DNA from 4 places in the Microbulbifer bruguierae genome. Region 4 is predicted to be linked to each of the others. Evidence: predicted binding sites of a transcription regulator. Region 4 holds the regulator's gene; each other region holds the start of a gene.

What was found. The regulator LexA, encoded in region 4, represses DNA repair genes until DNA is damaged. The targets are predictions, from matches to a motif close to ACTGTNTNTANANACAGT.
Region 1: the regulator LexA is predicted to act here: its motif matches at 4,628-4,645, upstream of PVT68_RS10545 (VRR-NUC domain-containing protein).
Region 2: the regulator LexA is predicted to act here: its motif matches at 5,943-5,960, upstream of PVT68_RS00845 (YebG family protein).
Region 3: the regulator LexA is predicted to act here: its motif matches at 1,939-1,956, upstream of ruvC (crossover junction endodeoxyribonuclease RuvC).

The regions. Positions count from the first base shown of each region.
Region 1 covers NZ_CP118605.1:2,526,831-2,534,462, forward strand. Annotated here, with positions in the region: gene PVT68_RS10525 (hypothetical protein) at 1-185, opposite strand, end outside; gene PVT68_RS10530 (restriction endonuclease subunit S) at 190-1,587, opposite strand; gene PVT68_RS10535 (type I restriction-modification system subunit M) at 1,577-3,193, opposite strand; gene PVT68_RS10540 (zinc-binding dehydrogenase) at 3,463-4,485, opposite strand; gene PVT68_RS10545 (VRR-NUC domain-containing protein) at 4,737-6,422, shown strand; gene PVT68_RS10550 (ATP-dependent DNA helicase) at 6,419-7,632, shown strand, end outside.
Region 2 covers NZ_CP118605.1:179,346-186,977, forward strand. Annotated here, with positions in the region: gene PVT68_RS00815 (RtcB family protein) at 1-1,209, shown strand; gene PVT68_RS00820 (YchJ family protein) at 1,244-1,624, opposite strand; gene PVT68_RS00825 (hypothetical protein) at 1,793-2,116, shown strand; gene PVT68_RS00830 (amidohydrolase) at 2,313-3,689, shown strand; gene PVT68_RS00835 (amidohydrolase family protein) at 3,689-4,984, shown strand; gene PVT68_RS00840 (MAPEG family protein) at 5,061-5,450, shown strand; gene PVT68_RS00845 (YebG family protein) at 5,556-5,864, opposite strand; gene PVT68_RS00850 (DUF6249 domain-containing protein) at 6,247-7,128, shown strand; gene PVT68_RS00855 (sigma-70 family RNA polymerase sigma factor) at 7,141-7,632, shown strand, end outside.
Region 3 covers NZ_CP118605.1:1,661,751-1,669,382, reverse strand. Annotated here, with positions in the region: gene aspS (aspartate--tRNA ligase) at 1-911, shown strand, start outside; gene PVT68_RS07175 (YebC/PmpR family DNA-binding transcriptional regulator) at 1,028-1,771, shown strand; gene ruvC (crossover junction endodeoxyribonuclease RuvC) at 1,969-2,499, shown strand; gene ruvA (Holliday junction branch migration protein RuvA) at 2,658-3,269, shown strand; gene ruvB (Holliday junction branch migration DNA helicase RuvB) at 3,299-4,318, shown strand; gene ybgC (tol-pal system-associated acyl-CoA thioesterase) at 4,461-4,865, shown strand; gene tolQ (protein TolQ) at 4,869-5,558, shown strand; gene tolR (protein TolR) at 5,580-6,011, shown strand; gene tolA (cell envelope integrity protein TolA) at 6,031-6,828, shown strand; gene tolB (Tol-Pal system beta propeller repeat protein TolB) at 6,828-7,632, shown strand, end outside.
Region 4 covers NZ_CP118605.1:679,198-686,829, forward strand. Annotated here, with positions in the region: gene PVT68_RS02910 (mechanosensitive ion channel family protein) at 1-979, opposite strand, end outside; gene nagZ (beta-N-acetylhexosaminidase) at 1,098-2,111, opposite strand; gene PVT68_RS02920 (TetR/AcrR family transcriptional regulator) at 2,202-2,861, opposite strand; gene PVT68_RS02925 (DUF6763 family protein) at 3,071-3,403, shown strand; gene PVT68_RS02930 (LOG family protein) at 3,482-4,123, opposite strand; gene lexA (transcriptional repressor LexA) at 4,339-4,947, shown strand; gene PVT68_RS02940 (hypothetical protein) at 5,039-5,293, opposite strand; gene PVT68_RS02945 (DUF6586 family protein) at 5,366-5,908, opposite strand; gene topA (type I DNA topoisomerase) at 5,905-7,632, opposite strand, start outside.

The DNA.
Region 1 (7,632 bases), 1.8 Mb from region 4:
TCGATTTCCGCGGGGGTGATCTTGTCCTCGGCGTAGCGCCCGGCGAGAAAGCGGCGCAGGTCGTCCTTGATCAATACCTCGGTGGGCGCACGTTGCAACTGGCCGCCGGGCGTGTTCGGAAAGCCCCGCTGTTCCAGAAGGGCAATGATCGCTTTCTCCAACTTTTCTTCCGTGAATTTGGACATAGGCTTATATCACCTCGGCAAGCTGGTGTTCGGCTTCGGGGACTTGAAGCTGGCCAGAAAGCAATTTTGGAAGCAAAGAATCCCGAAGTGCAGTTAGAGTCATTACATTTGAGTTGCGACCGAAAATACTTTTAGTAAAGGGAGATACATTTTTTTCGAACTGGAAAAGAATTTGTTCACCCGGATTTAACGTTGGAACCGACTCAATATGACCTTTTGTCACCGCTTCTCTAGATGCGCCCGCATTTTGGCCCATCAGGTAGCTCTTAGTTTTTCCATTTAAGAGATGAAGATGCAGATACTTGGAGGGAACCCCAGTAATGGGCCTAACAATTGCAACGTGCTGATTAACCCTTGCCGGCAGAGCATCGGGGGTAACGATACAAGTTCTCAAAATAGAAGCACCAGTTATATTGAGAAGGACATCGCCTTCTTCTAGAGTAACTCCTTTAAGCTGCTTTGCTGCTTCATTATTGATATGAGCTAATCCATCCCAGGTAAATTCGGAGTCATATACATTCTGGCTTCGAATTAAAGATACACCGTCTTTTACGTATACTTGGCTACCACCTCGAGGGGTAGAACCACTACCAATTTTTGAAGTCAGAGAGCGTAGCGAAACGACCTCCCATGCTTCTGGCACCCAGCCCATTTCTTCAGAAAATACAAAACTGCTGGGAAACAGCCGCTGAATCTCGGCCGGCAGGGGCTGCGCGGAGGTGCTGGCGCCGCTGCGCATTTCTTGTCTGGCGCGCGCTCTGGCTTGCAGGGCGTCGGGGATGGGATTGCCGGCGGCCAGGGCGTTGTCGATAACCGGATCAAAATCCATAAACCAGCTTTTAAACAGCGCCTGGGCCATGGACTCCAGGGTGGAATTGATTTGGCGATTGAGCTCGATTTTGTCATCGAGAGCTGCGAGTATTTGGGCAATAGCTTTCTGCTCTCCTAGCGGAGGGAACGGAAAAATTAAATCCAATAAATTGCCCACTTTTATACTTGGCTGTGCAGCGCCAATATTTAGGTTCATCAGGGATGGGCGATTCAACTTAAGCAGGTAATAAAGGTATTTATTGTCGTGTTCTTCATTACAACGCAATCCAATTGTGTTCTGAATTATTACACACCTACAACTTGGGGTAATGCCGACTTGACCATATCCGTTGCCGACCAGCGTAACTAACACATCGTCTTCTTTAATATGCTTTCTGATAAACGAGTTGTATGTATCCTCATCAATAAATCTGCGAACATCATTTATGTTGATTCGCCAATCACTAGTGATCAAATAGTTATCTATAACTGGTATCCCTGTTTCAGCATATGCCTTAGGGTTCTTGCCTCGGTTATCAGCTACGAACTCGACGACATCACCCAGTCGGAGTTCCTGCCACTCACTTTCCATAGCCCAACCCCACCAGATTCTGCTTAATCATCGCATCTAGCTGCTCGGCCTCCGCTATCTGCCGGTACAGGGTTTGGGTCAGTTCGCGCATCTTTTCTTCAAACAGCTCGCCATCGTCTTCCACTTCGGCGGCGCCCACATAGCGGCCGGGGGTCAGCACATAGTCGTTGGCTGCGATATCTTCGAGCGTGGCGACCTTGCAGAAGCCGGGAATATCCCGGTAGTCGCCGTCTTTGGCTTCGCCGCGCCAGGCGTGGTAGGTGCGGGCGATCTCGGCGATATCGTCCACGGTCAGCTCCTTATGGATACGGCTGATCATGCTGCCCATATTGCGCGCGTCGATAAACAGCGTCTCGCCCTCGCGGTTGCGGTGGTTGCTGCCTTCGTGGCCGGGGATGACTGCGGCCTTTTTATTTTTGGTGATAAACCACAGACACACCGGAATTGTAGTGGTGTAGAAAAGCTGGCCGGGCAGCGCGATCATGCAGTCCACCAGGTCGTTCTCAATAATCTTCTTGCGGATTTCCCCTTCGCCCTTGGTTTTGGTGCTCATGGAACCGTTGGCCAGCACAAAGCCGGCGACACCGTTCTCGCTGAGCTTGCTGATCATATGCAGGATCCAGCCGTAGTTGGCGTTGCCGGTGGGCGGCACCTCGTAACCGGCCCAGCGCGGGTCGTCGGTGAGTTCGTCGGGGCCCCGCCACTCCTTCAGGTTGAACGGCGGGTTGGCCATGATGAAGTCGGCCTTGAGGTCCGGGTGCTGGTCCTTGAAGAAGGTGTCGGCGGGCACCTCGCCCAGGTTGGCGCTGATGCCGCGAATGGCCAGGTTCATCTTCGCCAGCTTGTAGGTGGTGCTGGTCTGCTCCTGGCCGTAGATGGAGATGTCTTTCTTGTTACCCTGGTGGTTCTCCACGAACTTCACCGACTGCACGAACATGCCGCCGCTGCCACAGCAGGGGTCGTAGATCTTGCCGTGGTAGGGCTCGATCATTTCCGCCAGCAGGTTGACCACGCACTTGGGGGTATAGAACTCGCCGCCGCCCTTGCCTTCGGTAGCGGCGAAGTTGCCGAGGAAGTATTCGTACACGCGGCCGACGATGTCCACCTCGCTCGCCGCGCCGCCCTCCTGCTCCACCACCGTGTCGATATTGTTGATGGAGTCGATCAGCGCGGCCAGTTTGCTGCCATCCAGCCCCAGGCGGGAGAAGTAGTTATCCGGCAGCGCGCCCTTGAGCGCCTTGTTGTTCTTCTCCACCGTGTAGAGGGCGGTGTCGATCTTGATGGCGATATCGTCCTGCTTGGCGTTCTGGGCGATGTAGTCCCAGCGCGATTCCGCCGGCAGGTAGAAGACGTTCTTCATGGTGTAGAACTCCACCATGTCCACATAGTCGCCCTGCCCCTCGGCAATCAGCTCGCGCTTGCGCTGCTCGAACTTGTCACTGATGAACTTGAGGAAGATCAGCGACAGCACCACGTGCTTGTATTCGGAGGATTCCACGCTGCCGCGCAGTTTGTCCGCGGTGTCCCACAGGGTTTGTTCGAAGGATTTTTGCTTCTTGGCGGCGGCTTTGGTGCCGGTAGCGCTGCCTTTGACTGCTTTGGCCATAGGTATCTCTGGCTGATTGTTCGGAAGACGTCTTGTATTGGTACTTTTGACTCATTGGTCACGCAAAGTCTGCGGCTGGCCACAACGGCCGAGCTTTGGTGTGGCCTTGTTCAACCCCAATACGTTAATTAGTACGCCAGATTACCAAAATGGGGCAGCAGCGGCGACACATCCGATACTGTTTAAGCCGTAGCCGGAGGAAGTGCTACAGGATGGGGTTACGCAGAGATTCATGGTACGCAGAGATAACGGCTTTCCACAGGTGAACCCTAAATTTCCAGCACAACCTTGCCCACCGACTGACCACTGCGCAGGCATTCGATTGCCTCGTGGGCTTCGGCAAAGGAGAACCTGTGACCTACGTGGGGAGACGGCAAGCCCAGTTGGGCGGTGCCGTTCAGCAGTTGATCGAACAGCGCCTGCTCATGCCACAACCAGATCAGGTTGAAAGCAAGCACGGATTTATTGCTGCTGATCATGTCCAGCACATCGTAACGGGGCCGCTTCATGTAGCGCCACGCGGCTTTGGACCAGTTGGGTCGGTTTCCGGGGGTAAATTCGGCGGCGCCGAAGACGACCAGGCGCCCCATGGGGGCGAGCGCGTTGAAGGATTGTAGCTGTACCTTGCCGCCGATTCCGTCGAGTACCGCGTGCAATGGCCGACCGGCGAGCTGGTGTTTTAACTGGGCGGGAAAATCCGGGCCGCGCAGGATAACTTCGTTAAAGCCCTGCTCCGCGAGAAACTCTTGTTTAGCCACCGTGCCCACCGTACCCACGGGCACCGCTCCCATCTGCCGCGCCATGCGCATGGCCTGCAGGCCGACGCCACCGGCAGCACTGTGGATCAACACGACCTGGCCCGGTTTCACCCCGCCGAGGTCGCCCAGCGCGTATAACGCGGTCAGGCTCTGTACGGGAAAGGCCGCGCCCTCGGCAAAGCACCAGCCCTCGGGCAGCTTGCGGCAGTGCTGCGGCAGTACGTCGAGGGTGTCTGCGTAGCTACCGAAGCGAGTGCAACCGTAAATTCTGTCGCCCACCTCGAGGTCCGTTTCCGCCTGTTCCCCCAGCGCGCTGACGATACCGGAAAATTCCAGCCCGGGCACAAAGCTGTCCTCCGGGGTTGCCGAGTAAAGCCCGGTCAGCGCAAAGATGTCGGCGAAGTTCAGACCCACCGCTTTGACGTCGATGCGAATCTTGTCCTCGTCCAGGGGCCGCAGCTCCTCCAGCACCGGTCGCAGATTGCTGATGGCTCCGGCTTTTTCCGTGCGCCAGACGCGCCGAGTCTGATTCATTCCCTGTTATCGCTCGTTCCTGGATGTGATTTGGATGTGATATGCAGCCGCAGAGAGTACCCATTGCATAGACTCACTGCCATAGCGCGAAAGAGCTATGGCCCACCGGTCGCGCCCGGGGTTTGTCCGCTCCACCCCCAATGCTGTATAACCATACAGCACCCAAAAGCGCTCCCGATGCCCTGGATCTCTAGTGCGAGTGCATCTAAATCTTCTTCTGCCATTTTTTATGCAAACACCTGACCAGTCTTATGACTTCTGTCGTTGAATTACCCGCAAACTATTACCTGAATAACTTCCTTTCGCTGATGGAGTTTGTGACGGAACGCTACGCAGCACTTCTATCACAGGAGGAGCGACAGTTTTGCGCGAGGTTTCACCGACTGGATAAGGACAGCCAGCAACTGTACGTGCGCCTGCTGTCACGCAAGGGGGTTCCCTCGCCGGCGGGAGCACTTTTTCGCCAGAGCAAGCTCGTTTACGTGGAGATTAGCGATCTGCCCGCCGCTGCGGCTCAACTGGTACAGGCCGGACTGCTGCAGCGTAACCCCGTGTTGTCGGTGGAAGCCCTGTTACCGCTGTTTACCAAGGCGGAGTTACTTGCCAGCAGCCAAACCCCACTGGCAAAAACACTTAAGCGCCCGGCACTGGAGCAGGCGCTGCTGGCGCAGGCCGGGGAAGCGGTCGCCGATCGCCTGCTGAGCGGTGAATCCCTGCTCGCTGTACAGGCAGCGGAATGTTTCGAGACCTTCAAACTGTGCTTTTTCGGCAACCTGAATCAGGATCTGACCGACTACGTGCTGCGGGATCTGGGGCTGTTGCGCTACGAGCGCTATCCCCTGGAGCGGGAACGGTTGCCGTTTCAACACCGCGCCCAGATCGAACAACACCTGCATTATTACCAGTGCCTGGCGGAAGCAGAAACGGCGATGCAGTCGGGAAGCGACGCCATTCAGCAGCTTGCAGCAAAACTTCCGCAAGCGAACGGCGAAGATGCGACCCTGGCGCGCAGGGTAGATCGCCTGCGCCTGCATCTGGCACGGCAGCTCGAGCGCCTCGACGCACTGGACGCGGCAGAACAGCTGTATGGCCAATGCACACGGCCGCCGGCGCGGGAGCGTCGCGCACGTATTGCGGTACAGCGCGGCGATACCGGCAGCGGCCTGGCGCTCTGCCGGGAAATCATGGCAACCCCCTGGGATGAGGCGGAGCAGGAATTCGCCGAGGGATTCGGCTACCGGACCGCCAAAGCCACGATTCACCGAACCGACTGGCCGGCGCCGGAAAAATACCGGCCACCGACCGAAACCGTTTCCCTGCAACCGGGACCCGAATGCGTCGAGCTGCAGGCCGCGTCCCATCTCGCACAGTCATCGGCAACCGGCGACGATATGCAGCCTCCTGCGCAGTGTTTCTATGTAGAAAACACCCTGTTCAACGGCGTACTCGGCCTGTATGTATGGGACATTGTGTTTGCGCCGATACCCGGTGCATTTTTCAATCCGTTTCAGATCGCACCCAGCGATTTTCGCACCGGGGACTTTTATCGCCAGCGCCGCACGGCGTTCGAGCAACGCCTGTCGGAATTGGATCGGCAGAGCCTGCAGCAACGGGTGTGGGAAAATTATCGGAACAAATCCGGTATCGCCAACCCCCTGGTGACCTGGGAAGCACTCCCGAAAACCCTGCTGGAAATGGCACTGGAAAGAATTTCCCCACAACACTGGCAACAGATTTTCCGTCGCCTGCTGGCGGATATCGGCAACCACCGCAGCGGTCTGCCGGATCTGATTCTGTTTCCCGCCGATGGCAGCTATGAACTGGTGGAAGTCAAAGGGCCCGGCGATCGCCTGCAACAGAACCAACAGCGCTGGCTGCGCTTCTTCGCCCGCCACCAAATCCCCCACCGTGTTGTGCATGTGGAGTGGCAGCCTTGAGCGAGGAAACAGCCCTGAGCGAACAAACAGCGCTGAGCGCAAAAACAGCCCTGAGCGCAAAGAAAGCCCTGCGGCTTTCCGTGGGCGAGCTGGTGGCCTTTGCCTGCCGCCGCGGTGATCTGATCGGCGATCGCACCCCCGGTCCCAGCGCCCAGGAGGGTATCCGCGCACACCAGAAACTGCAGAAAAAGCGCCCCCGCGGCAGTGAGGCGGAATTCAGCCTGGAAGTAAACCTTGTGTGCGATGGCTTGCCGGTTTCGCTCAGCGGGCGTGTGGATATCCTGCATCCAAAATCGGATCTGCACCGGCCGGCGCAGCTGGACGAAATCAAAACCACCTACTGCGCACCGGATTTATTGTCGCAGTCTGTACGTGACCTGCACTGGGCACAGCTGAAAATTTACGGCTTCTGCTATCTGCAGCAACAGCAGTATTTGGCTGTGCACGATTGCGACGGAAGCGTCGCGGAAGACGCTGTAACGCTGCAGATGTTGTGGCACAACCTCAAAGAGAAAAAAACCTATAGTGAGTCCACGCAGTACCAGCGGGATGAGCTGGAAACATTCACCCTCACCGCCCTGCGTGAATACGTGCAGTGGCACCGCCTGTGGCAACAGCATCGCACGCAGGTCCGGCAAACCTCCCGCACCCTCGCATTTCCCTTTGCGGATTATCGCCCCGGCCAGCGCGCGCTGGCAGTAGCCGCTTACCGCTGCCTGCGCGACGGTGGCGAACTGGCGGTGGAGGCACCTACGGGAATCGGCAAAACCGTCAGCACCCTGTTCCCGGCCATCAAGGCCTTGGCAGAAGCGCAGGTAGACCAGCTGGTTTATCTCACCGCAAAAAATTCCGGCCGCGAAGTGGTGCGCCAGACCGCACAGATGTTTCATCAACGTGGACTGCGACTGTCGCTGTTGGAAATCCAGGCGCGGGACAAGACCTGTGCCTGCAACCTCGGCCTGTGCAGCCGCGATGCGGATGGAATCTGCCCGCGCACGCGGGGGTTTTTCGACCGTCTGCCGCAAGCCCGCCGGCAGCTGCTGGGCAAACCGCTATTAACCGCCGAGGCAGTGGCGGAGGTGGCGGACAAGCTGCAACTGTGCCCCTTCGAGCTTTCTCTGCAGATGCTGCCCTGGGCGGATCTGGTGGTGTGCGATTTCAATTATGTATTCGATCCCCTGGTGCGTATGCAGCCGTTGCTGGATCAGAG
Region 2 (7,632 bases), 500 kb from region 4:
ATGCCTGTAAAAATGGTACTTAATAACAATGCACAGCCGGGTTCTGTACCGGTAAAAATCTTCACCTCGGATATTGAAAATTCGGCATTGCAACAGCTGAAGAATATTGCCCAGCTTCCCATCGTATATTCTCATGTGGCGGCGATGCCGGACGTACATATGGGTATTGGCGCAACGGTAGGCTCGGTGATCCCGACCCTGGGAGCAATCATTCCGGCGGCGGTGGGCGTTGATATTGGCTGTGGCATGAATGCCGTGCGCACGTCCCTGCATGCTCATCAGTTACCGGACAACCTGAAGCCGCTGCAGGATGCGATTGAGGCTCAGGTGCCGGTGGGCTTCGCGCGCCACAAACAGGTTCACGCCCGAGAAAATGCAGCGAAAAATCTCGCTTCTGGTGCCGACCTGTTGTTTGCCCGCCATCCAGAATTGCTCAAGAAGCTGCGTAATCCCCAGGAGACCTGGGTAACTCAGTTGGGGACACTCGGTGGTGGGAACCACTTTATCGAAATCTGTCTGGATGAAGACAATTTTGTCTGGGTAATGCTGCACTCCGGCAGCCGTGGAATAGGGAATGCCATTGGTCAGCACTTTATCCAGCTGGCAAAACGGGACATGGAGGGACATATTCATAACCTCCCAGACCGTGATCTGGCCTATTTCCAGGAGGGAAATCCGCACTTCGATGAATATGTCGACGCGGTGCACTGGGCGCAGGAGTATGCGCGGGTCAATCGTCAGGAGATGATGAAGCTGGTATTGGAGGTTCTACAGGGACAGTTGCCACCGTTCACACTGACTTCTGAAGCGATCAACTGCCATCACAATTACGTGGTGCGCGAGCAGCATTTCGGGCGCGATGTATTCGTTACCCGTAAGGGGGCGATCAGTGCTCAGCATGACCAGTTGGGAATTATTCCCGGGTCCATGGGTACCCGATCCTATATCGTGCGTGGCCGCGGGAACCCGGAAGCTTTCTGTTCCTGTGCTCACGGTGCGGGGCGACGCATGAGTCGCACAGCAGCGCGCAAGCGATTCACCACAAGGGATCTGGTAGCGCAGACAATGGGGGTTCAGTGTCGCAAGGACAAAGGGGTAATTGATGAGATCCCGGCGGCCTATAAAGATATTGACCAGGTGATGGAGAACCAAACGGATCTGGTGGATGTGGTGCATACCCTGAAACAGGTGATCTGCGTTAAAGGCTGAGTGGCTACAGCTCTGATTGATTCAGGGCTGTAGTCTATTGGGGAAAGTCGCTCAGGGGTTCCACATATACCCAGCGCTTTTTGTGCAGCTTGAACAGTGAAATTTCATGAAGGGCATGCTCTATGTCCCCCTCCAAATACCACGCTTTGAATTCCACAATGGACTTTTTCAGTCCCAGTTTACTCCTTATCACCTCCAGTCGAGACCACTGGGTAGTCAATTCCTCCGGGCTGAGCTCGGGGCAGGTGTCGGGATGCCAGGTTTTGCGGAGATAGGGGAGGTTACCGGTGACGTAGGCGCTGTAGCGGCTGCGCATCAGGGTTTCTGCATTGTTTGGGTAGGCTTTGCCGGAAAGATATATATCACAGCACTGGGCAAAAGGCTTTCCCGAGCTGCAGGGGCAGTTGTGAGGCATGGCGTTGCAGATTTTCTTGGGCTTGCTGAATAGAGGGCAATGATAGCAGTGAAGATGGTAGACCGCTCGGTCACCACGTGTGCGTGGGTTTGATGCGCGAATTTAACGAACGGCGCGCCGTAGCTGCTAGGCTATTCAGAGTGGTGAATACGTATCGCGGGTGCTGTTATGAAGCGCTGGTATCGAGTTTCCGGTTTTCTCCTGGTGTTATTGGTGTGCCAGTTGCCGTTACTTGTCTCTGCACAGTCGGAGGACTCGGTTCAGGACCGTGTTGGCGGTGGCCAGAGTCCCTACCTGAGTTTCTGCCAGGAGCGGTTTTACGAGGAGGACGACGGTCTGATTCGGTGCAACTGGGCTGTCAACTTCAATTACGCCTGTTTTGTTTCCTATCCGTCCAACAAGGTGATTCAGGCTGGATCAAAGATTTCCGAGCCCGAAGTAGTGGGGGAGTGTGACAATGGGGAGCGTATTATCAAGATTCTGCACTATTAACTCGCCCGCCTGACTTGAGGAACACGTAATAGTTTTCGTCATAGCTGTTAGCATTGAATGCTGTTACAAAAACACAGCTACTAAAAATAATTGAAAACCGGGAGGGGGCATGTATCAAACTCCAGAGTTATCGCCGTCGATAATCTGCGCTGACATTCGAGTACAGCGGGTGTTTCGCTGGGTAGGCAGTACGATATTGATTGGCCTATTATCGGCTTGTGGAGGTGGCGATAAGCCGGAAGCCCGAAAAGCCGACTTCGCCCGACAGGATACTTTCCCTTCTACCTATAAAGCTGATGAAGCTACGCCAGTGCTGATTCGCGGTGCCACGCTACTCACGGGCACCGGTGAACAACGCCTTAATACCGATCTGCTGCTAAAAGACGGCAAAATTTCGGCGCTGGGTGAAGACCTGAAGGCCCCACGCAAAGCGACGGTTATTGAGGCTCGGGGCAAGTGGGTTACTCCCGGCATCATTGACGTGCACTCTCACCTGGGGGACTACCCCGCGCCGGCCATCGAGTCTTCCCAGGACGGTAACGAAATGACTGCGCCGAATACCGCACAGGTTTGGGCAGAGCATTCGGTGTGGACACAGGATCCCCAGTTTGCGTTGGCGCTGGCAGGGGGCGTGACTACGCTGCAGATTCTGCCTGGCTCGGCCAACCTGTTCGGTGGCCGCGGCGTAACCCTGAAAAATGTCCCCGGCCGCAGCGTACAGGATATGAAATTTCCCGGCGCTCCCTACGGCCTGAAAATGGCTTGTGGAGAAAACCCCAAACGGGTCTATGGTGGCAAGGGCTCCCTGCCATCCACCCGTATGGGCAACGTCGCCGGTTACCGCCAGGCGTGGATCGAAGCTTCAGCGTACAGGGACAAGTGGCAGGACTACCAGGGCAAGGGCGGGGAAGAGCCAGAGCGGAACCTGCAGCTGGAAACCCTGGCGGGGGTGCTGAATGGCGAAATTCTGGTACACAACCACTGCTATCGCGGTGAGGAAATGGCGATCATGATGGATATTGCCAAGGAGTTCGATTTCCAGATTTCCACCTTTCACCACGCGGTAGAAGCCTACAAGGTTGCCGACCTGCTCGCGGAGAACAAAGTCTGTGCGGCCATGTGGGCGGACTGGTGGGGGTTCAAGCACGAAGCGTTTGATATGACCGAGGCAAACATCGCCATCGTCGACCAGGCCAAGGCCTGTGCCATGATCCATTCGGATTCTGCCATCGGCATCCAGCATCTTAATCAGGAGACGGCTAAGGCCATGGTGGCAGGGCAGCGCGCCGGCTTCCATATCGAGCCCCGGCACGCGGTTACCTGGATGACGCTCAACCCGGCAAAGTCCCTGGGTATCGACGCGGTCACCGGAAGCCTGGAGAAAGGCAAGATGGCGGATGTGGTCATCTGGTCGGGTAATCCCTTCAGTGTCTATGCCAAAGCGGATCAGGTCTTCATTGACGGTGTGCTGATGTATGACCGCGACGATCCCTCGCGACAGCCTCACAGCGATTTTGAACTGGGCATTCTCGATGCGGAAGGCGAGCGCCTGCCGGAAGGAGGTCAGCAATAATGAACAAGAATACGCGATTCAAATTTTATGGGGTGTTGTTGGCCGCGCTGGTTGCCGGTGCAGCGCCTCAGCTGTTCGCTGACACCCTGCTGATCAAGGGTGCGAAAATTATTACCCTGGATGAGCAGGGCACTCTGACAGTCGGAGACATGCTGGTACGGGATGGGCGCATTGAGCAGATTGCAGAGAACCTGGACGCGGTGACCGCGGACCTCGTGATCGACGGCAAGGGCAAGGTGGTGACGCCGGGCATTATTGCTCCCAGCAGCGAACTGGGGCTTACCGAAATCGGCGCAGCGGCATCTACCAATGACAGTGCCATCAGCGACGCGCCGCTCGGTGCTGGTTTTGATCCTGCGGTGGCATTTAATCCGCAGTCCACATTGATTCCATTCAATCGCGCCGGGGGCCTGACTCGAGCGGTGGTACTTCCCGGCAGCGAGGAAAAGATTTTTGCCGGTCAGGGATTCGCCATCAAACTCACTGGAGGTTATGACAGCGTCACCCAAACCGGATTGGTACAGAAAGTATACTTTGGTGAATCCGGTGCACAATTGGCCGGTGGCAGCCGTGCACTGGCGTATGCTCAGATTGAACAGGCGCTGAGTCAGGCTGGGGAATATGCGGCTAACCGCGCTGCGGTTCGCCGTGGCGACTGGCGCGAGCTGGACTATTCGCTGGAAGATCTGGATGCACTGCAGCCAGCGTTGAGTGGCGAGCAACCACTGTTGATTGCTGCCGACCGCTCCAGCGACATCCTGCAGTTACTGGCACTGGCAAAGAAGTTCAACCTGAAACTGATCATACTCGGCGCGGCCGAAGGATGGATGGTGGCAGACGCCCTGGCCGATGCACAGGTGCCAGTGGTGATCGACGCCCTGGGGAATACTCCCAGCGCGTTTGAAGCGCTCGGGGCGCGCATGGATAACGCAGCGCTGCTGCACAAGGCCGGCGTAACCGTGGCGATCAGTGGCCCTGGTTATGCAGGCTCACACAATAGCTACCTGTCCCGTCAGGGCGCGGGTAATGCGGTTGCCTACGGATTGCCCTATGAGGATGGGATCAAAGCGATTACGGCCAATGTTGCGGAAATTTTTGGACTCGAAGGGGGGACTCTGGCGGCGGGTAACCTGGCCGAGCTGGTCGTCTGGAGTGGGGACCCACTGGAGGTGACGTCCTATGCGGAAATGCTGTTGATTGATGGCCAGCCGCAGTCCCTGGTGAATCGCTCAACGCGCCTGCGGGATCGCTATCTGCACCCTAAAGCAGGTACCGGGCATGCCTACGAACGATAAGTTGCTACTTGTTAGCGTTATAAAGTGCAAGTTAGAAGTAGCGCAAAAAAAAGTATGAAACAGGTTGGAAAAGCTGATGAGTGTTGAAGTTACCGCGTTATATGCCGGGTTGTGTGGCTTGCTGATGATTGCTTTGGCATTCAGAGTGGTTGGGTTTCGCCGCGGTAAAAAAATTGGTATCGGAACTGGTGGCGATAAACAGGGTGAGGTGCTGGTGCGGGCCCACGCCAATGCGGCGGAATATGTCCCTATCGCATTGCTCCTGTTAATGGCGGCAGAAATCAACGGGCTGGCACCACTGTGGCTGCACAGCCTGGGCTCGACACTGGTGTTCGCCCGTTTATTGCACGCGATTGGCCTGATCGGCGGGAAAGGAGGCTATCACCCGGGGCGTTTTGTCGGCACTGCGCTCACCTGGTTGGTGATCATTATCCTGGCGGTGATTAACATTCTGTCTGTGTTCTGAGAAGAAAACGGAGTGAAAAAAAGCCCGGCAAGCCGGGCAGAGTACAGGGATGGAATGGAATCTGCGCAGGCTTGTACGGGTATCGTATGAGCCTGCGGCAACCGCTTACTGGTTGGCGGCCAGGGGAGTGACGTTTTCTTCGCCGTGGGCTACGGGTTGTTCTTCGAAAGCGTCATCTTCTGTCAGTAAATCTTCTGGCTTTCCTTTACAGGCCTTGGCCAGTACTTCGCGGCGCTTGGCCAGCATCAGGCCAATTTCTTCACTGGCTTGCTCGGAAACGCCATCAACATGACGCTCGATCAGGGCAGTGATGTTGGCTGCCAGTTCCAGCATTTTGTCGTGTTCTTCGGCATCTTTTTTGTTGTCGAACATGGCTCCGTCTCTATCGCATTTCCAGACTGCTACTACCGCCATAAGGGCCTCCTGATGGTCTTGGGCGTTTATTCTTGGCAATAACCGTGTGTTGTTATTGAAGTGGATGCATGTACAGTATCTGTATAGATGTTCAGTGTCAACGGCCGAGCGGAAACCGGTGGGGGTATAGGGTGAACTGGTCACATAGCAATTTGCTCAGAGTTTCTGCATCCAAATGCGGCTCTCCCCACGTCCATCTGCTGAAAGGTAAAAGTCGCACTGAAACGGGCGGCTGCTGCGGTACCCCTGATACAAACTGGTCGAAAAAGGTACAATCCTGCGCCAGTTGATCCGACGACTGATTTTGCCGTGCGGATGGTTGCGGGGGAAGTATCACTGAAAGCACCGCGATCAGGTAAATTGCAAGAGCGAGATAACATCAATGAGAGCGAGTAACACCACCATGCGTAAACGCATGCCCATCTGGGCCTTTGCCGTCGCAGCCACTCTGAGTATGGGGGTTTCCGGATCCCTGTGGGCACAGGACGAGGTCGGCGAGGCGCCCCAGCCGCCGACGCCACCAGCCCCAGTGGTAGCGCCGGAACCGGTAGAGAAAGAGGCGACTAAACAGGTGCGTATCCTGCGTCAGGGGGACGGCAGCCTGCGGATCCATGCCCGGGATGAGAACGGTGAAACGGCCAATGTCGAGATCGATCTCGGTGAAGAATTCGGCGGCGCGGTGACCCGGCGCATCTATGAAAAGCTCAAGGAGAAGGGCGTACTCGACGAGCAGGGCCTGGTGATCGAGGAATCGCTGGAATCGGTGCCGCGCAATATCGACATCGGTATCTCCACGGAAATGGCCCGGGAACATGCCCGGCAGGCGCGGGAGCACGCCCGCGCGGCGCGGGATCTGGAGCGCAAGGCAGAGGTCTACGCCTATAACTACAGCGACTCGGATGATTCTGACATTGCACTGGTTATTCCCGTGATTGCCATCCTGGCTGTTTTTGGTACCCCCATCCTGATTGTTTGGCTGGTCACCCGCAACAGCTATCGCAAAAAGCAGCTGGTGATGGAGAACATCAATCGTATGGTTTCCGAGGGGCGCGATATCCCGCCGGAGCTGCTGGACGCGCTGGAAGGAGAGAGCACTGGGAGTACCAGGGACCGCGGATTTACCCTGATGGCTGTGGGCGCGGCAATCTTTATCTGGCTCACTGCCGCCGCCGGTGTGGGGGTGGGTAGCCTGGGCCTGATCCCGCTGTTTATCGGTGTGGCACGCTATATCAACTGGAAGCTCGATCACCAGCAAGCAGGTTAAGGACGGCGACCCATGAACCTCAATGATGAGGATCTGATCAGGCGCGTCGTCGATGACGGGGACCAGCGGGCTTACGCCCAGCTGGTTCGTCGCTATCAGTCACAGCTGCGATTCTCGCTTCGTCAGCTGTGTGATGGCGACCAGGGGCTGGCCGACGATATGGCGCAGGAGGCCTTTATCAAGGCCTACAAGGCATTGCCTGCATTTCGGGGGGATGCGCGCTTCAGTACCTGGCTGTACCGTATTGCCTACAATCTGGTCATGAGCTACAAACGCAAGAACGCACCGGATGTGGATCAGGATGCGGTTGACCGTGCCCAGGCTCAGCAGAGCGTCGAAGAGGCGCAGCAGCTGGGTATGGCCAGAGATCTGAATACGGCGATGGGGGAGTTGAGTGAAGCCCAGCGGCAAGCGGTACATCTGTGTATGCAGCGCGGTTTTTCCCATGAGGAGGCTGCCAGTATTATGAAGTTGCCGCTAGGCACGGTAAAATCTCACGTTAAT
Region 3 (7,632 bases), 980 kb from region 4:
TCCCGCTGGAGCTGGTCGACATCAAGGACCTGATGACCGAAGTGGACTTCAAAGTGTTCTCCGGCCCGGCCAACGACCCGAAAGGCCGTGTGACTGCGCTGAAAGTACCCGGCGGCAACGACAAGCTGACCCGCAAGCAGATCGACGACTACACCAAGTTTGTCGGCATTTACGGTGCCAAGGGCCTGGCGTACATCAAGGTCAACGACCGTTCGGATCTGGAAAACGGTCTGCAGTCTCCGATCGTCAAGTTCCTGCCGAATGAAGTGCGCGGCGCGATCCTTGATCGCCTGCACGCCGAGAACGGCGACCTGATTTTCTTCGGTGCGGACAAGGGCAAAATCGTCACTGAAGCCCTGGGTGCACTGCGCTGCAAGCTGGGTGAGGACCTCAACCTGTACGTGGCCCAGTGGGCGCCGCTGTGGGTGGTGGACTTCCCCATGTTCGAAGAGAACGATGACGGCAGCCTGACTGCGCTGCATCACCCGTTCACCGCACCCTCCTGTGCGCCGGAAGAGTTGAACAAGAATCCGCTGGAAGCCCTGTCCCGGGCATACGATATGGTGTTGAACGGCACCGAGCTGGGCGGTGGCTCCATTCGTATTCACGATCAGGCGATGCAGCAGACCGTATTCCGTGTGCTGGGTATCCAAGAGGAAGAGCAGCGCGAGAAGTTTGGCTTCCTCCTGGATGCGCTCAAATACGGCGCGCCGCCCCATGGTGGTCTGGCGTTCGGACTCGATCGCCTGGTAATGCTGATGACGGACAGCGATTCCATCCGCGATGTAATCGCCTTCCCGAAAACCCAGAGCGCTGCGTGCGTGATGACCGACGCTCCCGGAGCGGTAGATGCCAAGCAATTGCGCGAACTGAGTATCCGCCTGCGTCAGAAAGAGGATCAGGTGGGCTGAGTTTCTTTGACCGTCATTCCGGCGCAGAGTCCGGAATCCACGCTGGACCCCGGCCTGCGCCGGGGTGACGGGAAGCAATTTGAGCGTGAAGTTGGAGTACGACCGGAGAGATATCGATGGCTGGACATAGTAAATGGGCCAACATCAAGCACCGCAAGGCGGCTCAGGATGCCAAGCGGGGCAAAGTTTTCACCAAGATCATTCGCGAACTGACGGTCGCCGCCAAGTCTGGCGGGAACCCGGATGATAACCCCACCCTGCGGACCACCATCGACAAGGCCCTGGGTGCGAACATGAAGCGGGATACCATCGACAAGGCCATCGCCCGTGGCGCTGGCAATGCGGATGGTGAGAGTTACGAAGCGGTAACCTATGAAGGTTATGGCGTGGGTGGCGTCGCCGTGCTGGTTGAATGTCTGACCGACAACCGCAATCGCACTGTGGCAGATGTGCGCCACGCCTTTACCAAGCGCGGTGGCAACCTGGGTACCGATGGTTCTGTTGCCTACCTGTTCTCGCGCAAGGGGCAGATGTACTACGAGCCCGGTGTGGACGAAGATGCGCTGATGGAGGCCGCGATGGAAGCCGGGGCTGAGGACATTGAAAGCAATGAAGACGGCAGTATCGAGGTAAGCACCGAGTTCACCGATTATATGTCGGTGAAGGATGCGCTCACCGAAGCCGGTTTTGCCCCTAGCAATGCGGAAATCGCCATGGTCCCCTCCACCACCATTCCTCTGGATAAAGAGGGGGCGGAAAAGGTGCTGGCACTGGTGGATATGCTGGAAGATCTGGATGACGTGCAGAACGTCTACACCAACGCTGATATCCCCGAAGAAGTCATGGCCGAACTCGGGTAACCTCTGGGCGCGTAGCCGCCGGCTCCGCACGTTCGCCAAAGCGCACTCCTGGCCTGAAAATGCCCCGCAACCCGGGGCATTTTTGTGTCCAGCCTCCGGAAAGCCGCTGAGCAGAATTCCCTCCTGCCTTGACGCATTGGCGTCACCTTGGGACACTTCCCGCAACAATTGTATAAATGTACAGGGGGTAGCCTGCCGTGACCCGAATTCTGGGGATAGACCCCGGCTCGCGCAAGACCGGTTACGGCCTGATCGATATCGAGCGCTCCAGTGCCCGCTATGTGGCAAGCGGGGTTATCAGGCTGCCTGATGGCCCTCTGCCCGAGCGGCTTAAATTGATTTTTGATGCTGTCAGCCAGATCGCTCAGCAATATCAGCCCCATGAGATGGCGATCGAGAACGTGTTCATGTCCAAGAGCGCCGGTTCAGCGCTGAAACTGGGGCAGGCGAGGGGTGCGGCGATCGTTGCTGCGACCCATGCGGACCTTCCGGTTGCAGAATATGAGGCGCGCAAAGTCAAGCAGGCGGTAGTGGGCAACGGCGGTGCCGACAAGCTGCAGGTACAGCATATGGTCAAAACCCTGCTGAGACTTCCCGCTTCACCGCAGGAAGATGCTGCGGATGCGCTGGCGGTGGCGCTTTGTCATATGCATACCATGCAGACTTTGATTCAGACTTCGGCGGGGAATCGGACTCGGTTCCGGCGCGGACGGTTGAGCGTAACGTAGCTGACCTTGTGGCCCTTTTTAGTTATGGGGTCAGTTATGGGTCCTGCAATTGACAAGGCGAGTGGCGACTTTGCTACCGGCAGCAGGGTAGCCACGGAATTGGAAAAGTACGTATCACCGGGCCTTGAGGTCCGGACAATATAGAACCTGGAATAAGAATGATTGGAAGACTCACCGGCACCCTTGCCGCCATCCAGCCGCCCCAGTTACTGTTAGACGTTCAGGGTGTGGGTTACGAAGTCCTGGCCCCGATGACCACCATTTTCGAATTACCTCAGTTGGGCGGCAGTGTGCAATTGCACACTCACTTAGCAGTTTCAGAAACTTCCCAGCAGCTGTTTGGGTTTATCCACGAAGCCGATCGCCAGTTGTTCAGAACCCTGATCAAGGTCAACGGCGTAGGCCCGAAAATGGCGCTGGCGATTCTGTCCGGGCTCGATGGTGCGGCGCTGGCCCGCTGTGTGGCCGATGACAACGTGGCTGCGCTGGTCAAGGTCCCGGGCGTGGGTAAGAAAACCGCAGAACGCCTGATCATCGAATTGCGCGGCAAGCTAACCCCGCAGGTGGGTGATCTCGGGGATATCCCGTTGATGGCCACCAACAATGAGCCGAGGGTTGATCATGCCGGCGAGGCCGAAAGTGCCCTGGTAGCACTGGGGTATAAGCCCACCGATGCCAGTAAGATGGTCGCCCGCGCCTGCAAGGAACAGGCCGACGCGGATAGCGCCACGCTGATCCGTATTTCCCTGAAGAGCATGGCGCCCGCCTGACCGAGTAGAAATTTCCGTGAGAAGCCCCCGTGATTGAAGCAGATCGTCTTATCGCCCCGGAGCCCATCGGCCCCATCGGCGTGGAAGAGCAGTACGACCGCGCCGTGCGCCCGAAAACCCTCGCCGATTATGTTGGCCAGCCGGTGGTGCGTGAGCAAATGGAAATTTTTATCCAGGCCGCCAAGTTGCGTAAAGAAGCCCTGGATCACACCCTGGTATTCGGCCCTCCCGGCCTTGGCAAGACCACTCTCGCGAATATCATCGCCGCGGAAATGGGTGTGGCGATCAAGACCACGTCGGGCCCGGTGCTGGAAAAGGCCGGCGATCTCGCCGCCATCATGACCAATCTGGAGCCCGGCGATGTGCTGTTTATCGACGAGATCCACCGCCTCAGTCCGCATGTAGAAGAGGTGTTGTATCCGGCGATGGAGGATTATCAGCTGGATATCATGATCGGCGAGGGCCCCGCTGCGCGCTCGATCAAGCTGGATCTGCCGCCGTTTACCCTGGTGGGCGCGACCACTCGCGCCGGTCTGTTGACCTCCCCGTTGCGGGACCGCTTCGGTATTGTGCAGCGGCTGGAGTTCTACAATATCGACGACCTCACCAGTATCGTTGCCCGCTCCGCGCGCCTGATGGGTGTGGAAATGGACGAAGAGGGCGCGCGCGAGGTGGCCTGCCGCGCCCGCGGTACGCCGCGTATTGCCAATCGCCTGTTGCGTCGGGTGCGGGATTTCGCGGAGGTGAAAGGCAATGGGCATGTGTGCGCCGATACCGCCGATCGCGCCCTTAATATGCTGAATGTGGATACCCGCGGATTTGACCAGCTTGACCGACGCATGCTGCTGACCATGATCGAGAAATTTGATGGTGGTCCGGTGGGGGTAGACAGTCTGGCGGCGGCGGTGAGTGAGGAGCGCGACACCATCGAGGATGTGCTGGAGCCCTACCTGATCCAGCAGGGCTATATCACTCGCACCCCGCGTGGACGTGTAGCGACCGCGCTGGCCTACGAACATTTCGGAATTCCAAAGCCCGACCGGACCTGACGGATCGGTCGCCTTCCTGTAGCATGTGTCTTTAACGCTGATGGTCGTCGGTGCTGCCTCCCGGGTATGAGCCGCCGGCCCAGAGCCGCTAACAACAACGAAGCTAAGCGCGGTCACTCGGATTTCAGATTAAGGACAAGGTGTGTCAGAAGCCTTCAGTATCCCCATTCGCGTGTATATCGAAGATACCGATGCGGGTGGCATTGTCTATTACGTAAATTATTTGAAGTATATGGAGCGGGCCCGCACAGAATTGGTCCGTTCCCTCGGCTATGATAAGCCTGCGATGCCGCAGCGGGGGCTGTTGCTGGTGGTGCATTCAGCGCAGGTTCAGTATCGGAAGTCTGCAATATTGGACGACGAGCTGCGGGCCTCCGCTACCGTTGGCAAATTGGGGCGCGCCGCTGTTACGTTCGAGCAAAAAATCTGGCGTGGCACTGAAATTATTTGCGAGGCTGTGGTCAAAGTGGCCTGCGTGGATGACGCGAGCCGCAAACCCTGCGCTCTACCCGAAACCATATATCAAGCATTGAAGGCAGTGAGTTAAGACATGAATGCCGGTGAACAACTTTCTCTGTGGGGGCTGATTTCCAGCGCCAGTCTGCTGGTGCAACTGGTGATGCTGATGCTGCTGCTGGCCTCCGTGATCTCGTGGGTGATGATCATTCAGCGCGGCACCTACCTCTCCCGTGCGCGCAAGGCGATGATCAACTTCGAGCGGAAGTTCTGGTCCGGTTCGGACCTCAATCAGCTGTTCCGCGACGGCAATGCCGCAGCGGAAAAAGGCAAGATCGACGGAGTGGAGTCGCTGTTTCGTGCAGGTTTTACCGAATTCACTCGCCTGCGCCAGCAGGGTAAGAGCAGTCCCGCGGCGGTAATGGAAGGTACCGAGCGGGCCATGCGCGTGGCCATGTCCCGGGAGCAGGAAAAGGTGGAGATGAACCTGCCCTTCCTGGCTACTGTCGGTTCCGTCAGTCCCTATATCGGTCTTTTTGGCACGGTATGGGGCATCATGAATTCATTCCGCGGCCTGGCAACCATGCACCAGGCCACCATTGCCACGGTAGCGCCGGGAATCAGTGAGGCGCTGGTGGCAACGGCTATGGGCCTGTTCGCGGCCATCCCCGCGGTGATGGCCTACAACCGCTATTCCGCCAAGGCAGAGTGGCTGCTGTCCAGTTATGAGACCTTTGCCGAAGAGTTCTCTTCCATCCTGCACCGCAAAGTGCACGCCAGTTAAGGCGCGAAGGCAGGGGAAGCTATGAGCAATTTTCGCAAGGCACCCAAACGCAAGCTGGTGTCCGAGATCAACGTGGTGCCCTACATCGACGTGATGCTGGTGCTGTTGATTGTATTTATGGTTACCGCGCCCCTGCTGATGCAGGGGGTGAAGGTGGACCTGCCGGATGCCCCGTCGGCGCCGATTGACGATACCGATGACGAGCCACTGATCATTTCCGTGCGTGCCGACGGCACCTATTACCTGAACCTCGGTGAAGATGAAAAAGTGGCTAAGCCCCTGAATGAAATCAAGGACACCGTCGCCAAAGTATTGCGGCAGAAGCCGAAAACGCCAGTCCTGGTGTGGGGCGATACCGATGCCAAATATGGGCTGATTGTCGGTGCCATGACGCACCTGCAGCAGGCCGGTGCGCCCAGTGTGGGTCTCGTTACCGAGCCGCCGTCAGAGTGATCCGGGACAAGAGGCAGATATGAACGGCTCTTACGGCCCGGCTATCGTTATCAGTATTGCCCTGCACGCGCTGTTGATCGCGGTGTTGACCTTTGGTTGGGAGGCGAAGCAGGAGCGCGAGCTGAAACCTATGCCCAAATTCGTGCAGGCGAAGCTGGTGCAGTTGGAGTCCAAATCCGACAAGCCGAAAGCGCCGCCGAAAGTGGACCTGATCGAGAAGAAGCGCCGCCAGCAAGAATTGGAGCGCCAGCAGCAAGCGGCGGCAGAGCAGAAGCGCAAAGCCGCCGCGGAGCGCAAGAAAAAAGAAGAGGCTGCGAAAAAGCGCAAGGCTGAGGAAGCCCGTAAAAAGCGCGAAGCGGAAGACAAGGCTCGCAAGGAAAAGGAGCGCAAAGAAAAAGAGCGTCAGGATCAGCTGAAGCAGGAGCGCGAGAGTGCGTTCGAAGAGGCGCTGGAAGATGAAGAGGCGCTGGAAGATGAAGAGGAGTGGCGGGATGCCAGTAATGATGCTGCGGCGGTAATGTCTGTGGCTCAGGCTATCCAGCAGCGTATCGAGGATGCATGGAACCAGCCTCCCAGTGCCCGCAACGGCATGGTAGTAGAGGTGCAAATCAACTTTGTACCTACAGGGCGGGTGGTTGCATCCACCATTACCCGGGGCAGCGGCAATGCCGCCCTGGACAGGTCCGTGCTGACCGCGGTCAAGAAAGTAGAGGTGTTTCCCGAAGTGGCAGAAGTTGCTCGCGAAGAGCCGTCACTGTTCGAGCGCCAGATTAGAACTACCAAACTGATATTCAGAGTCGAAGGCCTGCGCCAATGATGAAAAAAACAGTCTCACTCATCTTTACCACCCTACTGGGTTGCCTGCTGGCGGTTTCCGCTCAGGCGCAGCTGGTGGTAGAAATCACTCAGGGTAACCAGGACCCGACCCCTATTGCGGTGGTTCCGTTTGACTGGTCTGGCAGCGGTGTGTTGCCGGAGGATGTTTCGGCGATTGTGTCTGCCGACTTGCGCCGCAGTGGCCTGTTCGCACCGGTGCCGCGGGATGACATGCTGTCGTTCCCGAAAACGCCGGAGCAGGTTAGCTTCCGTGACTGGCGCATGTTGGGGGCGGAGTATGTGGTGACTGGCCGCATACAGCCTCAGGCCGGCGGCTATCTGCTCAGCTTTGATCTGGTGAATATCTTTGGCCAGCAGAAAATGTTCACCAAGCAGGTCACTGGTGGTGCTCAGCAATTGAGGGACATTGCGCACCGCGCGGCGGATGAAGTGTTTGAAGCAATTACCGGTATTCGCGGTGCCTTTGGTACCCAGATGGTTTACGTACAGGAGACCAAGCGTGGGGGGCAGCCCAGTTACGCGTTGATGCTGTCGGATATTGACGGTGCCCGTGCACGGCAGATTCGCCGCTTCAGTGCGCCGGTCATGTCTCCCAGCTGGTCGCCCAACGGGCAGGAAGTGGCCTACGTATCTTTTGAAACCGGGCGTCCCGCGATCTTCCGCGAAAACCTGCGCAGCGGTGCTCGCCAACAGCTGACAAACTTCAAAGGGTTGAACAGTTCACCGACTTGGTCCCCAGATGGCACTAAACTTGCCATGGTTCTGTCGAAAGACGGTAACCCCG
Region 4 (7,632 bases):
TGATTTCGTGGTAACGCACCCAATTCGTGGTTTTGGTAAAGGTGTAAATAAAGAAATCCAGTGACGACGGCGCAAACGAATTGAAATTGACGATCAGTGTTTGGTTGGCATCGATTTCCGGATGCTGCTGCAACATTGCACGCACATCGTTGACGATCGGCGCCATCAAATGCGCATCGTCATAGCGGATGCCGACAGTTTCATAGATACGGCGATTTAGCATACGCGAAGGGTTTTCCACCGAAATCTGTGTAAACACGCCATTGGGAATATAGAGCGGACGCTTGTCGAAAGTTCTGATCCGGGTCAGGCGCCAGCCGATATCTTCCACCGTGCCCTCAATTTCCTTGTCCGGAGATCGCACCCAATCCCCCACCTTGAATGGGCGATCCAGGTAGATCATCAGACCACCGAAAAAATTGGCCAGCAAATCCTTGGCCGCAAAACCGATAGCGAGACCGCCGATACCACCAAATGCCAATACCCCACTGATGCTGTAGCCGAAATGCTGCATCACCACCATAGCGGCGGTAATAATGATCGAGGCACGTATCAGCTTACCCATGGCGCGCACAGTTGTGGCATCCATGGGTTTCCCCATAAAGCGCGGATCGGCGAGATTCTGCTCCACCGCCTTGGCAAACCGCAGTGCGAACCAGGTGATCAGGACAATAAAGCCGACCTCACGCACGGTGGTGGCAATAGAAAAGATTTCCGCCCCGGTAGCCTTGCCCGCACGGGCCGCCGCCAGAGAGAGTCCCACCAACCATACCAACAGGGAAGCGGGCGGATTAATGGCGCCACACAGGGCGTCGTCCCAGGGATTGACGGTGCGCTCGGCGCGGACCTGTAAGCGGCTTACAAACAGTGATAACAGCCAGGCCGCAAACGCCGTTGCCAGTACAAGCAGGAAAACTTCGGCAATCCAGAGACGATCATCCCCCACCAGGGAGCGCAAAAATGCTTTGGCAGACTCCACAAATCACTCCATAAAAAACAATATATTTCCGCGCACTCAGCAGACCGCATCCCGGGCAATCCACAATGCAACAATATCTGGCGCAACCTCAGCCAAGGCTGCCGGGTATTTTGCCGATTTACATCCAGGAGGCCAGCCATTTCCGCGTCGCGTGCCAGCGTGATTGCTGCTGCAGCTCATCCCAGTCTTTGATTACCGGACGCCCACGCATACGCTCCAAGCGCCTGCTGGAGGCAGGATCTGGCACAAACCCCTCTAGCGCCTGCAGCACTTCAATCGCGCCCTGACGGTTGTTACACACGACGCCCATATCGCAGCCTGCCTGCATGGCAGCGCGGATACGATCGCCGTAACCACCCGCAGCGCCCGCCCCTTCCATGGTCAGGTCATCACTGAAAATAACCCCATCGAATCCCAGCCGCGCGCGCAGAATATCCTGGAGCCAGAAACGGGAGAATCCCACGGGGTTTTCATCCACCTCGGCAAAACGGATATGTGCCGGCATCACCGCCTGCAATTCACCGGCACGGATGCATTCCTCAAATGGTTTGCAGTCTGCCGCCAACACCGCTTCGAGCGGGCGCCGGTCAACCGGCAATTCTTCGTGACTGTCTTCCAGCACCTGGCCGTGCCCCGGAAAATGCTTCCCTGTGGTGGCCATGCCCGCCTCGTGCATCCCCGCAATAAACGGACGGGCTTTTTCGGCGAGCGTTAACGGATCACGGGCGAAACTGCGGTCACCCACGATGCGGCAGAAATCATCGTCAGCATCCAGCACCGGCGCAAAGCTGAAATCCACACCGACTGCGAGTAATTCTGCTGCCAGCAGCCACCCAACATCCTGCAGCTGTTGTGTGCTGGCCTGGGCGCTCAAGGCTTGCATGGATGGGATGCGGGTAAATGAATCCCGAAAGCGCTGCACACGCCCACCCTCCTGGTCCACAGCCAGCAAGATTTCCGGACGCACACTGCGGATTTCCGCCACCAGCGCTTCCAGCTGCGGACGGTCAGTAAAGTTTCGAGCGAAGAAAATCAGTCCGCCCACTTGTGGGTGCCGCAACAGCTCGCGGTCTTCCGGAGTAAGCGTCGTGCCTTCCACATCGATCATTACCGGACCAATTTGCACTGACATGAATATATCGCTCCCTTTTCAAAACAGAACACTGGCGCTCAAAACAGAACACCGTCGCCCAAAACAGAGTGCCGTTGCCGGCCACTGAACCTATTCGTGAGCAGTAAGCATCGCGGCGGCTGCAGGGGCGAGTCTGGCGAGGGTTTCCTCCAGACTGCTCTCAGCGCCGAAATCTTCCCTCAGGATAGCTTCGATGGCATCAAAGCTCGAAAGCGAAAAGATGGTGGCGCCGAGCATAAAATAAAGGCGCCAGTAGAAGGTTACCGGGTCTACATGCGGTAATGCCTGGGCCAGCTGGCCGGCAATCTGGCGATAACTTTCGCCATAGCGCGAAACAATGAATCGGCGCAAATGGCCCTGTGACTGGGTATACGCCAGCCCCAGCAGGCGCATAAACCGCTTGGGGTCGCGCCCTTCTTTGGCGAGACCTGCCAGCGCCACCTGATAGAGGCTTTGCAGCAGGTCATCCAGCGCCAATGCTTCACCGTCGGCCGTCCCGTCCTGAACCTGTTTCTCCAAGGCTTTCCTACGACTCAGCTCCCGATCCAGATTCTCCGTAAATGGCGTAAGGAACCGTTCAAAAACTGCCTGAATCAGTTCTTTTTTCGAACCAAAGTGGTAATTCACCGCCGCCAAATTGACCCCTGCGGTACTGGTGATGGTGCGCAGCGATGTTTCAGTAAACCCCCGCTCCGCGAACAACACTTCCGCGGCGTCGAGAATGCGATTGACGGTATCCAGCTGACTCATGCCAATTCAAACCAACAATTAAAACGATTGTTTAAACCCTGAGACTAGCACAGTCGGCACCGAATGGAACACTCGGGTTTGAAGGCCAGCGCGAGATCATACGGGGAAGTTAGGGATGGGCAGGCGGGCACACTAGATTGGGTACAGAGATACTAAATCTGTGCCGGGGGGCAATGCTCCACAAACCATAGAGAAAGGAGGACAGCACCATGGCCAGAATTGCTCCGGAAATAGGCAGCTGGTTTGAAAATTTCGAAAGTGGCGACGTGTTTGAGGTCGTCGCTGTAGACCAGCCCTCCCGCACCATAGAAATTCAATATGAAGACGGTTCTCTGGATGAGATCGACTTCCAAAGCTGGCCTCGCTTGCCACTTGTTGGCGCCGCAGCACCGGAAGATGCCAATGCCGGCTATGGCTCATCGGCGGAAGAGATGCAGGATGAGGAAGATGCGGGATTCAGGAGCCCGGTATTTTCTCCGGCACAGAGCGCTATCGACAAACTCGAAGGCGAAAGCTTCCCGGGCAATGACGACGGATACTAGCGATGGCCCTGCCCCATTCAGGCAAAACCATTCAAAGGCTTGCCTTGGCGCTGCTACGGGTGGCCGTCAAGGCACGCGTCACCCGTTGTGCTCGCGAATATAATCAATAATGATCTCCGCAGCCTCTTCCACGGTATCGACGAGTTTAAACAAATCCAGATCACCGGCGTCGATGCACGCCCGCTCAAGTACCGTCTCCATCATCCAATCAATCAAACCCGCCCAGTAACGCTTACCAACTAAGACTATCGGGAACCGCTTTACCTTCTGGGTTTGCACCAATGTCAGCGCTTCGAACAGCTCATCCAAAGTGCCGTATCCGCCCGGCAGCGCGATAAACCCGACGGCGTGTTTAACAAACATGAATTTACGCACAAAGAAGTATCGGAAATGCAGACCGATATCCAGGTAGGGATTTGGTACCTGTTCAAAGGGGAGCTCGATATTGAGCCCGATTGACGATCCCGCGTGAGGAAATGCACCCCGGTTACACGCTTCCATTAGTCCGGGCCCACCGCCAGTAAGTACAGGAATACCTTCCGTGGACAGCAACTCTCCCAGGCGCATCGCTTCCTGATACTCTGGGGAATTCTCATGAAAGCGTGCACTGCCGAAAACCGTGACAGCGCCTTTCAATGTAATCAAGCGCTCAATGCCATCAACCAGTTCCGACTGTATGCGCAGCACCCGCCACGCTTCCGGCATTTTTGCATCCAGCATATGCCTTCTCCTTATCGCTATTACTACTTATTTTTCCGGAGTTCTGTGCTGTGGCGGTTGCGGCAGTAATCCTTTTCACATCCGCAGACCACAAAAATCCCGGGACACATCAAGTCTAGCAGTCGTAATGCGCCGCCCTGAGAAGATTGCGTGGATGTCAGATCTGTATATAATCACAGCAACTGTATAAAAATACAGACAACAGGAAGGCGCCCATGACAAATCTCACTGCCCGCCAGGCTCAGGTACTGGAGCTCATCAAATCTTACCTGGACGAAACCGGCTATCCGCCCACCAGGGCCGAAATCGCCCAGGAACTCGGCTTTCGTTCACCTAACGCCGCGGAAGAGCACCTCAAAGCGCTAGCGCGTAAAGGAGCCATTGAAATGGTGGCCGGTGCCTCCCGTGGCATTCGAATCCCAGGCCACCAAGCCGGGCTACCGATTGTCGGCCGCGTCGCGGCAGGCAATCCCATCCTGGCTGAGGAAAACATTGAGGAATACTGCGAAATCCCCGCGGAATTCTTCCATCCACCCGCGGATTACCTGCTGCGAGTACACGGCATGAGCATGAAAAATGCCGGTATTCTGGATGGCGACCTGATCGCAGTACAGCGTACCGACAATATTCGCAACGGCCAGATAGTGGTGGCGCGGATCGAGGATGAAGTGACAGTGAAGAGATTCAAACGCCGCGGTAATCAGGCAATGATTCAGCTGCTACCGGAAAATGAAGATTTTGAGGTCATCCAGGTGGATATGCGGGACAAAAACTTTGCCATTGAAGGATTGGCGGTTGGTGTGATTCGCCAGAACACCAACTGATTTTCACTGGAAAATCACTGCCTTAATAACGAAAACAGGGCCCATTGGGCCCTGTTTTCGTTTGTGCAAGCTGTCTCAGTGGATGGCTGTATCAGTGGATGGTGTGCTCGGTGACGTCCACCTCTTCGTCCTCAAAGGGCTCCGGCTCCAGCGAGCCGATTTCCTGAACCGCTTCTATCCCCGCCTCCAGCATGGCTCGGGCAACGGCAATTTTGTGCTCCTGCAAAAAATGCAGGCTTTCAGCGGAAAAATGAATACGCACCAACGGGTCCTCTTTGTGACCAGCGCGTCGCAGCGCTACATCACCATTGGACAACTCGATGATTTCGTAGGTCTCGGAAGACATTCACTTCTCCAGTTACAGCGTGATTTGCGGGCAGTGTAACACAGGGGGAGACAATTGATCAGTGCGCCGCGCCTACCACTCCTGCCCCTGTGCTCGCTGGCGCTGCACCAGTTCAGAAAGCGCACGGTGCCACTCTCGTAAACTCTGCGCATCGAGCTGGGAGCTCCCAGAGCCTGAACTTACATCTACCTGCCGCACCGGGATCAGGGTTTGCACTGCGGCACCTGTGGCGGCGCTTTGCGCCCGAGTGGACGGTGCCTGGGGTGCGTGCCACAGGCACCGCCAGGCAGTGTCCATCTGCCGATACCAACTGTCGGGATTCTCCGCCAGGCTGACCAGCTCCGCAATTTCCGCACTGAACTTGCCGTTCTGTGCCACCAGCTGCTGCAGCTGGCCAGCCGACTCCGGCTCGCGTCCAGGTGCTACACCCAGCTGTAACTGATGGGCCTGCTCAGCCAGAAAAGCGCGATAGCCACGCCATAGTTGCAACAGCGCCCCCTCACCAAGAGCTGACTGACACAGCGGATCACCACTGCCCTCAGCCTCCAGCCGGTTTAACAACAGCTGGCATTTGCGCAATGCGGCGGCGACGAGTCCGGTGTAGGGATTGCTCAAGTTTTGGCCTTTTTGGAAGGAGCCTTTTTAGCTGGTGCCTTCTTGGTGGCCGCCTTCTTCGCCGGGGCTTTCTTCTTGGCCGGCGCTTCTACCTGCCATTTACCGTCATGATAGAACGCCTTCCACCCGGTCGCCTTGCCGTCCTCTTCGGTCTGTACGTACTGCTCCTGGGTCTTGCGACTAAAACGCACTACCGTATCCCTGCCTTCGTTGTCCTCTGTGGGCGCAGAGAACAGGAAGCTGTATTTGGGATCAATCTCATCCTTGTGAGGCAACAGTTCCTTGATCAACGGCGCGCGGGTTTCGCGGTTTTTGGGAAACTGGCTCGCTGCGAGGAACAGGCCCGAAGCGCCGTCGCGAAGAATATAGGTGTCATCCACCTTTTCACACGCCAACTCCGGCATTGGTACCGGATCCATTTTCGGCGGCGCAGGCTGACCATTTTTCAGCAGTTTGCGGGTGTTCTTACAACTCTCATTGGTACAACCGAAGTACTTACCGAAGCGGCCAGACTTCAGCTGCATATCGCTACCGCACTTATCGCACTCGATCAGCGGACCGTCATAGCCCTTGATTTTGAACGTGCCCTTTTCCACTTCGAAACCGCTGCAATCCGGGTTGTTGCCACAAATATGCAGCTTGCGCTGTTCGTCCAACAGGTAGCTGTCCATGGCGGTACCGCACTTCGTACAACGGCGCTTATCGCGCAGCTGTCGGGTTTCCGCCTCTTCGTCCTTATCTGCATCAATCGCTTCTTCACCTGACACCAGGTTCATGGTGTTGGTGCAGCGCTCTTTCGGCGGCAGCGCATACCCGGAGCACCCCAGAAACACACCGGTGGAACCGGTACGAATCTGCATGTGGCGACCGCACTGACTGCATTCAATATCAGTATCCGTAGGCGTATTGCGGCGCATGCCGCCTTCTTTATCCTGAGCGACTTCCAGGCGATTGCTAAAGTCGGAATAGAAGTCGTCCAGCAGGTCCTTCCAGCCCCGTTTCCCTTCCGCGACCGCATCCAGGGACTCCTCCAGGTTGGCAGTAAAGCCGTAGTCCATCAGGTTCTGGAAACTTTCGCTCAAACGGTCAGTAACGATATCGCCCATTTTTTCCGCATAGAAACGACGATTTTCCAAGCGTACGTAACCGCGATCCTGAATGGTCGAAATAATGGATGCGTAGGTAGATGGGCGACCAATACCGCGCTTTTCCAACTCTTTAACCAGTGCCGCCTCACTGAAGCGGGCCGGCGGTTTGGTGAAGTGCTGCTTGGGATCGAGCTTCTTGAGCTCGAGAGTTTCCCCCACCTTGATATCCGGCAGCACCAGATCTTCGTCTTTTTTACTCTGTGCCGGTGCGACTCTCAAAAAGCCGTCAAAACGGATTACGCGTCCGCGGGTGCGCAGCTCAAAATCCCCGGCGTTCACCACGATAGAGGTGGAGGTAAACTGGGCTGGCGTCATCTGACAGGCGACAAATTGCTGCCAGATCAGGGTATACAGACGCTCAGCATCCCGCTCCATGCCAGAGAGCATGTTTGGCTTCACTCGCACATCCGAGGGACGGATAGCCTCGTGCGCCTCTTGCGCGCCCTCTTTGCTGCTATAGCGGTTGGGATTTTCCGGCAAATACTTATCGCCGTAATTTTCGCCGATATATTCCCGCACCGAAGCGACCGCTTCCGCACTCAGATTGGTGGAGTCAGTACGCATGTAAGTGATGTA